Regions from separate parts of the Methylobacterium sp. 13MFTsu3.1M2 genome, predicted to be linked through region 2. Evidence: predicted binding sites of a transcription regulator. Region 2 holds the regulator's gene; the other holds the start of a gene.
What was found. Region 2 encodes LexA, which represses DNA repair genes until DNA is damaged. Its sites were predicted from a motif close to TGTTCNNNNTGTGTTCNG; they were not measured.
Positions count from the first base shown of each region.

Region 1: dinB (DNA polymerase IV) is a predicted target of LexA. The motif match lies at 2,879-2,896, and genes of this name have one in related genera.

Region 1 is NZ_FOMM01000011.1:139,259-143,868, reverse strand. Features, by position in the region: gene pabB (aminodeoxychorismate synthase component I) at 1-1,003, opposite strand, end outside; gene rimO (30S ribosomal protein S12 methylthiotransferase RimO) at 1,361-2,707, shown strand; gene dinB (DNA polymerase IV) at 2,920-4,002, shown strand; gene BM314_RS12360 (hypothetical protein) at 4,287-4,511, shown strand; gene BM314_RS12355 (hypothetical protein) at 4,560-4,610, opposite strand, start outside.
Region 2 is NZ_FOMM01000005.1:83,380-87,989, forward strand. Features, by position in the region: gene BM314_RS05040 (hypothetical protein) at 1-104, shown strand, start outside; gene BM314_RS05045 (Uma2 family endonuclease) at 170-796, shown strand; gene fae (formaldehyde-activating enzyme) at 943-1,482, opposite strand; gene BM314_RS05055 (hypothetical protein) at 1,802-2,017, shown strand; gene BM314_RS05060 (hypothetical protein) at 2,036-2,485, opposite strand; gene lexA (transcriptional repressor LexA) at 2,736-3,464, shown strand; gene BM314_RS05070 (ComEC/Rec2 family competence protein) at 3,458-4,610, opposite strand, start outside.

The DNA.
Region 1 (4,610 bases), on a different contig from region 2:
CGCACAGGGTCGGCACGGCGACGGTGCCCGGCCGGCAGACCCGCGACAGGTCGTTGCGCAGCAGGTCGACGATCATGACGTTCTCGGCCCGCTCCTTGACGCTGGCCTGGAGCGCCTCGGCCGCCGCCCGGTCGGCCGCCGGGTCGTCGAGGCGGCGGGCGGTGCCCTTGATCGGGCGCGTCTCCACGTGCCGCCCGTCGAGGCGGATGAACCGCTCCGGCGAGGACGAGGCGACGGTCAGGCCCTCCTGTTCCAGGTAGGCCCCGAAGGTCGCCGGGTTGGTCTCGCGCAGCCGCCGGTAGAGGGCGAACGGGTCGAAGCCGGCCGGCAGGTCGGCGACGAAGCGCTGGGCGATGTTGGCCTGGTAGATGTCGCCGGCCCGGATGTAGGCGCGGACCTTTTCGACTGCTTCTTCATAGCTTTGGCGGTCGAAGTTCGAGCGCCACGCGAGCGGCTGGGCCGGCCGGGCGGGGGCCGGGACCGGCGGCTCCGCGCCGCCGAGCAGGTCGGCGAAGCGGGCGAGCCGCGCCTCCGCGCGGGCCCGCCGCGCGTCCGGCGCGGTCTCGGGGAAACCCGTGGCGACGAGCCGGCCCGTGCCGGCGGCGTGGTCGACGACCAGCGCGGTGTCGTAGAGGTTCAGCGCGATGTCGTCGGTGAGCCCCGCCCGCCGGGCGGGCGGCGCCACCCGCTCCAGCGCCGCGCCGAGGTCGTAGGCGAGGTACCCGATCGCCCCGCCGGGGAACGGCTCCGGGCCTGCCTCGAGCCGGTAGGGTTCGAGGCAGGCCCGGAGCGCGGCCATCGGGCCGCCCGCCACCGGCCTCCCGTCGAGGGTCGCGCGCCCGTCGCGGTAGCGGAACCGCGCGAACGGGTCGGCGGCCACGATCGAGTGCCGCCCCAGCGGGTCGTGCCGCATGGCGCTGTCGAGGAAGGCGAGCCCGGGCAGGGCGCGCAGCCGGGCCGCCGCCGCGACGGGATCGATGAAGGGGATCTCTCGGGTCCACATGACCGGGTTCGGGGCCGTTATCCTCGGGCTGTGCGTCATCCGCTGCCGTCGCACAGGCGATGCCGCGGGGGAAGCGGCAGTTCCACGCAGGCCCCGCCGCCGCGCGCGGGCGGGCCGTGTCCGGGGCGCAGGGCCGCGCCGCCCAATCCTGATGTGGGGTCTGAGGAGCCGGCCGCAAAGCTTTGCCGTAGCGATAGGATCTTTGTCAGAGCTCAGGCTCGCGCGCAGGGCCGGGCACCCCTGCGGCGGCCGGCCTCGCGCGGAGGCGCGGGAGCCTGTATAGGAGCGCGACCCCGAATTCCTGGTCCCGCGCGCCGGGCGGCCGATCGCCCCGCCGGACTGTCCGACCCGAATGCCATGACCGCCACGCCCGCTCCCCGCGGCCCCGCTCCCGGCGCCGCCCCGAAAATCTCGTTCGTCTCGCTGGGCTGCCCGAAGGCGCTGGTCGATTCCGAGCGGATCCTCACCCACCTGCGCGCGGAGGGCTACGAGCTGGCCCGGCGGCACGACGGCGCCGACGTGGTGATCGTCAACACCTGCGGCTTCCTCGATTCCGCCAAGGCGGAGTCGCTCTCGGCCATCGGCGAGGCCATGGCGGAGAACGGCCGCGTCATCGTCACCGGCTGCATGGGCGCGCAGCCGGAGGAGATCCGCGAGAAGTACCCCGACCTCCTGGCGGTGACCGGGCCCCAGGCCTACGAGTCGGTGGTGGCGGCCGTCCACGAGGCGGTGCCGCCGGCCCACGACCCGTTCCTCGACCTCGTGCCGCCGCAGGGGATCAAGCTCACCCCGCGCCACTACGCCTACCTGAAGATCTCGGAGGGGTGCAGCAACCGCTGCAGCTTCTGCATCATCCCGAGCTTGCGCGGGAACCTCGTCAGCCGCCCCGCCGCCGACGTGCTGCGCGAGGCCGAGAAGCTGGTGAAGGCCGGCGTGAAGGAGCTGCTGGTCGTCAGCCAGGACACCAGCGCCTACGGCGTCGATATCCGCTACAGTGAGAGCCCGTGGCGCGACCGCCAGGTCCGCGCCAAGTTCTACGACCTCACCAAGGAACTCGGCGAGCTCGGCGCCTGGGTGCGGCTGCACTACGTCTACCCCTACCCGCACGTGGACGAGGTCATCCCGCTGATGGCCGAGGGCAAGGTGCTCCCCTACCTCGACATGCCGCTCCAGCACGCGAGCCCCTCCGTGCTCAAGCGCATGCGCCGCCCCGGCAACCAGGAGCGCCAGCTCGACCGGATCCGCAGCTGGCGGCAGACCTGCCCGGACCTCACGATCCGCTCGACCTTCATCGTCGGCTTCCCCGGCGAGACCGAGGCCGAGTTCGAGGAGCTGCTCGCTTGGCTGCAGGAGGCCAAGCTCGATCGGGTCGGCTGCTTCGAGTACGAGCCGGTGGCCGGCGCCACCGCCAACGCGCTGGGCGACCTCGTGCCGCCGGCGGTGAAGGCCGAGCGCAAGCGCCGGTTCATGGAGACCCAGAACGGCATCGCGCTCCGGCTGCAGCGGGCCAAGGTCGGTAAGCGGCTGCCCGTCATCGTCGATTCCGTCGAGGGCGGGGTGGCGCGGGGCCGGTCCAAGGCCGACGCACCGGAGATCGACGGGACCGTCCACGCCGCGTTCCGGCGCCCGGTGCGGGTCGGCGACATCGTCACGGTGAAGATCGACCGGGCCGAGGCCTACGACCTCTACGGCAGCGTCGCCTGACGGCAGGCTCCGTCTTTGCGAGCGGAGCGAAGCAATCCAGGGATGCGCTGCGCTCGGAAATGTCCGGCTGCCCTGGGTCGCTTCGCTGCGCTCGCGATGACGGGCGCGGCCTGGACTCCTGTTGACGCCGCGTCCGGCGCAGCTTGACCCCGCCGTCCCGCCGCGCTTTTTCGGAACAGATCGGGAACACACGGCGGATCTCCGAGGCGGCGATGGATCCGGAGGTCGCGCTCCGAAAGATCATCCACATCGACATGGACGCGTTCTACGCCTCCGTGGAGCAGCGCGACGACCCGTCGCTGCGCGGCCGGCCGCTGGCGGTCGGCGGCTCCCGGGAGCGCGGGGTGGTGGCCGCTGCGAGCTACGAGGCCCGAAAATTCGGTGTCCGCTCCGCCATGCCGTCGGCCACCGCGCGGCGGCTGTGCCCGGACCTGCTGTTCGTGAAGCCGCGCTTCGAGGTCTACCGGGCGGTCTCCGAGGAGATCCGGGCGGTCTTCGCCCGGCACACGGCCATCATCGAGCCGGTGGCCCTCGACGAGGCCTATCTCGACGTCACCGAGAACCTCCTGGGCCTCCCGACGGCGACGGCCGTGGCGAAGGCGATCCGGGCCGAGATCCTGGAACGGACCGGACTCATCGCCTCGGCCGGGGTCTCGTACAACAAGTTCCTCGCCAAGGTGGCGTCCGACCACCGCAAGCCCGACGCCCTGTTCGTCATCACCCCCGCCATGGGGCCGGACTTCGTGGCGGCGCTGCCGATCGGCCGGTTCCACGGCGTCGGCCCGGTCACCGAGGCGAAGATGAAGCGGCTCGGGATCGAGACCGGGGCGGATCTGCGCGCCTGGACGCCGGAGCGCCTGCGCGAGACCTTCGGCTCCGCGGGCGCCTACTACCACGCGGTCGCCCGGGGCATCGACGCGCGGCCGGTGCGCGCCCACCGGGTGCGCAAGTCGATCGGCGCCGAGACCACCTTCTCGGACGACACGGCCGCCTTCGAGGTCCTGGCCGCCCGGCTGGCGCCGCTGTTCGACAAGGTCTGGGCGGGCGCCGACGCCAAGGGCATGCGCGCCCGGACCGTGACCCTGAAGCTCAAGTTCTCGGATTTCGCGCAGGTCACCCGGGCGAAGTCCCTCGCCGTGCCGGTGGCCGACCGGGCCGCCCTGGAGCGGATCGGCCTCGACCTGCTCGCCGGCCTGTTCCCCCTGCGCCGCAGCGCGCGGCTGATCGGGGTGTCGCTGTCGGGCTTCGCGCAGGACGCGCCCGAGGCGCCGCTCCAGCTCGGGCTGGCGCTCTGACACGGCCTCAGGGGCAGGCCCACGCTCCGTCATCACGGGCGCAGCGAAGTGACCCCGGGCAGCAGGACATCGGTCAGCGTGGCGCTGCCCTGGATCGCCTCGCTCCACTCGCAACGACGACGGTGGGGAAGCGATCAACCGGAAAGCGATAGTGCCGCCGCCGTCATGCACGACACGGCGCCTGTGCGGTTCCGCACGTCGGGAAGGCCGGGTCGATCGCAGAGCGGAGCGATCCAGTCTGGATCAGGGTTTCTCGAGCCCGCGCGAACACGAGGACCCTGTCGATGCCGAAGCACGCCCGCCTGGCCCTGGCCGCCGCGCTTCTATCGGCCCTCGCGGCGGGCGCCGCCCGCGCGGACGGCACATCCGCTTTCGGGGCCGCCAACGCGGCCCAGCTCCGGGGCTACACCGCGAGCCCGGCCCAGGTCTACGTTCCGGCAGGCGGCCCGAGCGCCAGGCCCGCGGCCCCCGCACCGCAGCGGCCGAAGGCGCCGGCGCGCAGTCGCTGAGATCGACCCGGGCCGCACCGGCCCGGGCATCCGGTCACGCGTTCTCGGTCACGCGTTCTTGCGCGGCCGGTGGTCGGGGTCGACGCCGCCGTCGAGCTT
Region 2 (4,610 bases):
AGTCGTTCATCCAGCAGAACGGCTGGTCGGCCTCCTGCTACACCGACCCGGGCAGCAGCACGATGCGCACCCTGTGCTCGGTGGGGCGTATCCCGCCGGGTTAGGCGCCCTTGACCGGGCGAACCGTCAGCGGAATCCTCGATCTCCGTCGACTCGGCCCTGGCTGCCCATGACGACTCTCAAGACCCCGCCCATCCACAGGACCGATCCCCATCGGGGCTTCCGGGACTTCATCGAGACGCGCCCCGATGAGGAGAAGTGGGAGCTCATCGAGGGCCAGATCGTGATGCAGGCCCGGCCGAGCCTCATCCATCAGGTCGTGGTCGTGAATTTCCAGCGCCTGCTGAACGCGGCTCTGGAGCGGTCGGGCTCGTCGTGGATCGCCATCCACGATCCCGCCATCGACCTCAGGCCGTTCCTCACGGGACACACCTACGTCCCGGATGTCGCGGTCATCGATGCGGCGACCATCGAGCCCGACCAGAACGTGGTCGAGGGCTGTTACCTCGCCGCCGAGATCCTCTCGCCGAGCGATCACCGGAAGCTGCCCGGTACGCACCGGACGAAGATCGACGTCAAGCGCGCGGGCTACGAGGCGTTGCCGCTCTGTCAGGCCGTGCTTCTGATCGAGCAGAGGAGCTGCGCACTGTCTCTTTCCGTGCGCAGCGGTGAGACTTGGACCCGCACCCGCCTCACCGGGGATGATCGTCTGGCGCTCCCCGTCTTCGGCCTCGAGTGTGCCGTGGCCGATCTCTACGCACGCACGCCCGTGGGGCGTGCGTCGGGACCGGGTTGACCCACAAACCATCGAAGGAACCGGGCTGGCCCCCTCCTTGCCAGCGCAGCGAAGCGATCCAGGCGGCGCCACGGTCACCGAACGCGCGCTGCCCCGACGCGCTTCGCCGCGCGATGACGGGGCGGCGTGCCCCGCCGAGCGGCCGCTCAGTACTCGATCACGCCGTCGAGCGCGTAGTGCTTCACGGTCTTCCGGTTGGCGATCAGCTCGTCGACCGTCGGCTCGCCCTTGAGGGCGCGGGCGATGGCGAGCTTCGTGGCCTCGTAGTTGGTCCGGTAGAGGTCCTTCTGGTCGAGGTTGTCGTCCTCGGCGCAGCGCTGATCGAGCCAGATCATGATGATCATGCACAGCTCGTCGAGCCCGTCCTTCGGCAGGATGCCCTCGATGATGCAGTCCACGATCGCGTCGCCGGTGGCGGCCTGGACCACGCCGCCGAGGAGCTCGGCATACTCGGCCGTGTGGATCGTGACCTTGGTGGTCATCATCGTGGCCGGGCGCACGAGCTGGTTGAGGTCGCGCACCACGAACATCCGCGTGTGGCCCTGGACCTGCCCCATCATCGACGCGAAGGCCTGACCGACCGGGCCGCGCACCGAGCCGATCAGCACCTCCGGCATGGCGTCGGTGTACTGGCCCTCGGCCGCCAGCACCGTGGCCTCGCCCGTGCGGAACCAGATCTCTTGCATGTTCGAACTCCACCTGATCGGAGCCCGCGGGAGACATCATCGGCGGCCTCGCGTCAATCGCCCCGAGGCCGGCCCCATCCCGGCCGCCCCTGCCCTCGCCCGCGCCGCGGCGCGGGCGCAGCCCCGTGCCGCCCCGTATCGCCGCGATGCGGCCGCCGGCATCCGCGACGGCGCGCATCTCCACCCCTGCGCGGCCTGTGGCCTTGAGGAACGCGGACAGGCGAGGCAGGGAAGATCGGAGCGCGGCTCCGGGAGCGGTCCCGGGCCTGGCCGTTCCGGTGGGCGCGCGGCGCCGTGCCGGGCATGCGGGAGGAACACGATGGCGGAGAGCACGGACCGGGGCTCCGGCTGGAGCCTTCAGGCGAGCGCCGTGCCCGACGGGGTGCGCCTGGAACTCGCCCTCGCCGACCTCGGCGGTGCGCCGGTCACCGCCGCGATCGTGCTCGACCGGACGGAGGCCCGGGCCTTCGCCCGCGCCCTGCTGGCCGCCGCCGGCGACGCCGCGGAGCGGACCTTCCCGAAGCCGGGCGCCTGAGGACGCGCCGCCGGCCGGTCAGCGCACGCCGAGGCCCGGATTGCGGCCCGGCAGGCGGGGGACCACGGTGCCGCGCTTCTCGATCGGCGCGTCGCAGGCGTAGGCGAACTCGGTCTTCAGCGGATCGAACACGGTCTCGCCGGTGATCCGGCAATCCTCGCGCACGGTCTCGTCGAGATAGGCCCGGGCGGCGGTGCGGAAGCGCTTCACCCGGGTGGCGCCCGGCTCCGGATCGATCCGGACCTCGCTCAGGTTGCAGCCGGTATACTCGCGCAGGGCGTTGGACACGATCAGCATCCGGCGCAGCTGCCGGTTGTCGTAGACCTCGTAGGGCTCCTTGCAGCCGATCGTGACGACCTGGGGAGTGAGCGCCACGTAGTTCCGCGAGATGTAGGAGAATCCGGTGGTGCAGCCGGCGAGGCCGAGGGCGGCGAGGCCGAGGGGCAGCAGAGCTGCGGGTCGTCGCATCCTCGTCATTCCAAGAGGGTCCCAGCCCGCACCCCGGATCCGCCGCCTTCCCGGCGGGGCGCCGCGATGCATTGAAACGGCTCCGCTTGCGCCGTCAATGCGTTTCTCGACCTTCTCCCGCGGGCGCGCCCGCGGCGCGCCGAGCCGAGCGGTGCCGCTCTTGCGGAACACTTGCGGAACGTTTAACCTGTTCGTGATTTGTTTCGGAGACCGTCACGTGGCGGTCCGCCAAGCCGCGAGTCCCCCGTCGATGCTCACGCGCAAGCAGCTGGACCTCCTGCGATTCATCCAGAGCCGGATGCAGGAATGCGGTGTCCCGCCGTCGTTCGACGAGATGAAGGATGCCCTCGATCTCAAGTCGAAATCCGGCATCCACCGGCTGATCACGGCGCTCGAGGAGCGCGGCTTCCTCCGGCGCCTTCCGAATCGGGCGCGCGCCATCGAGGTGATCCGGATCCCCGAGAGCCTGACTCAGGCCGCTCCGGCGACTCAGGCCCCCGCCGAGCCGCGCCGCTTCACGCCGAGCGTGGTCGAGGGCGGTAAGTCCAAGCCGCCGCCGGCCCCGGCGAGCACGCGGATGATCGACGAGTCCGGCCGCGCCATCTCGATCCCGGTCATGGGCCGGATCGCGGCCGGTACGCCCGTCTCGGCGATCCAGAACCAGAGCCACGCCATCACCCTGTCGCCAGACTTCGTGGCCGGCGGCGAGCACTACGCCCTCGAGGTGCGCGGCGACTCGATGGTCGAGGCGGGCATCTTGGACGGCGACCTCGTGGTCATCCGCAAGCAGGAGACGGCCAATACCGGCGACATCATCGTGGCGCTGATCGACGACGAGGAGGCGACGCTCAAGCGCCTGCGCCGCCGCGGCTCGTCGATCGCCCTCGAGGCCGCCAACCCGGCCTACGAGACCCGCGTGCTCGGGCCCGACCGAGTCCGGATCCAGGGCCGCCTCGTGAGCCTCGTCCGCCGCTACTGAAGCGGCTCGGCCGGCGCGTCGCCGGGGGCGAGGTCTCCGCCCGGCGCGGCGTCGGCCTCCGGCGTCGCGGCGACCCCGTCCTCCGCGGGGCGGTCGCCCGGCTCCGCGGTGACCGGCCGCGGCGGTCCCGGTCCGCGCCCGGCGGCCGGCCGCCAGGGCACGGCGCGGCCGTCGTCCCAGGCGTAGCGCGCGGCGAAGCCGTCGCCGTCGGTCCGGAGGGCCACGGCCCCGCGGGCGGCGAGGACGCGCCGGTCGATCACCAGCGGCCCCGTGCAGGTGGGCGGCGCCGCGAGGCCCGTGATCAGCACCGCGGCGCGGGCGCAATCCTCCGGGAAGGCCCGCCGGTCCCGGACCAGGGCGACCGCCCGCCCGTCCGGCAGCCGGGCGGTGCAGCCGAGCCGGTCGCAGCGCCCGCTGCCCGACCGGACGATCAGCGCCGCGGGCCGCCGCCCGTCGCCGTCCGCCTTCAGCCACTGCTCGAGGACGAAGCCCGAAGGGCTGCCGAGGGCCGCGAGCCGCCCGTCCGGCCCTCGCACCGCGGCCCCCGCGCCCTGCCGGTCGACGTAGAGGTCGTAGCGGTCGGGTCGGGCCGCGAGGACGAGCCCGAGCAGGACCGGCGGCACGGCGAGCCAGCGCAGGCGCGAGGCCGGCAGCGTCCCCAGCAGCAGGCCGGCGGTCAGCAGGGCCAGCGCCCCGGCGCCGAAGGCCGGCAGCACCAGGACCGCCCGCTCGAACCCGGCGATCCAGTCCGAGATCGCCAGCATCCCGGCCACCGCCTGCCCCATCAGCCACCAGACCGGCCGGTCGAGGGCGAAGGGATAGGCGAGGCAGCCGATCACCGCGGCGGGCATCACCACCAGGGAGACGAGCGGCAGGGTCAGGGCGTTGCCGACGAGGCCGAAGGGCTGGACCGTCTGGAAGTGGTAGGTGGCGAAGGGGGCCGTCGCGACCTGCGCCACCAGGGTCGTGGCCAGGGTCCCGGTGATCGCCGACAGGCCGGTCCCGACGAGCCGCCCGATCCGCCCGGCCCCCGGGCGCACGAGCAGCCGCCCGTCGATCAGCCGCGCGCAGGCGATCAGCCCGGCCACGGCGCCGAAGGACATCTGGAAGCTCGGGCCGAGCAGGCCCTCCGGCTCCCGGGCGAGC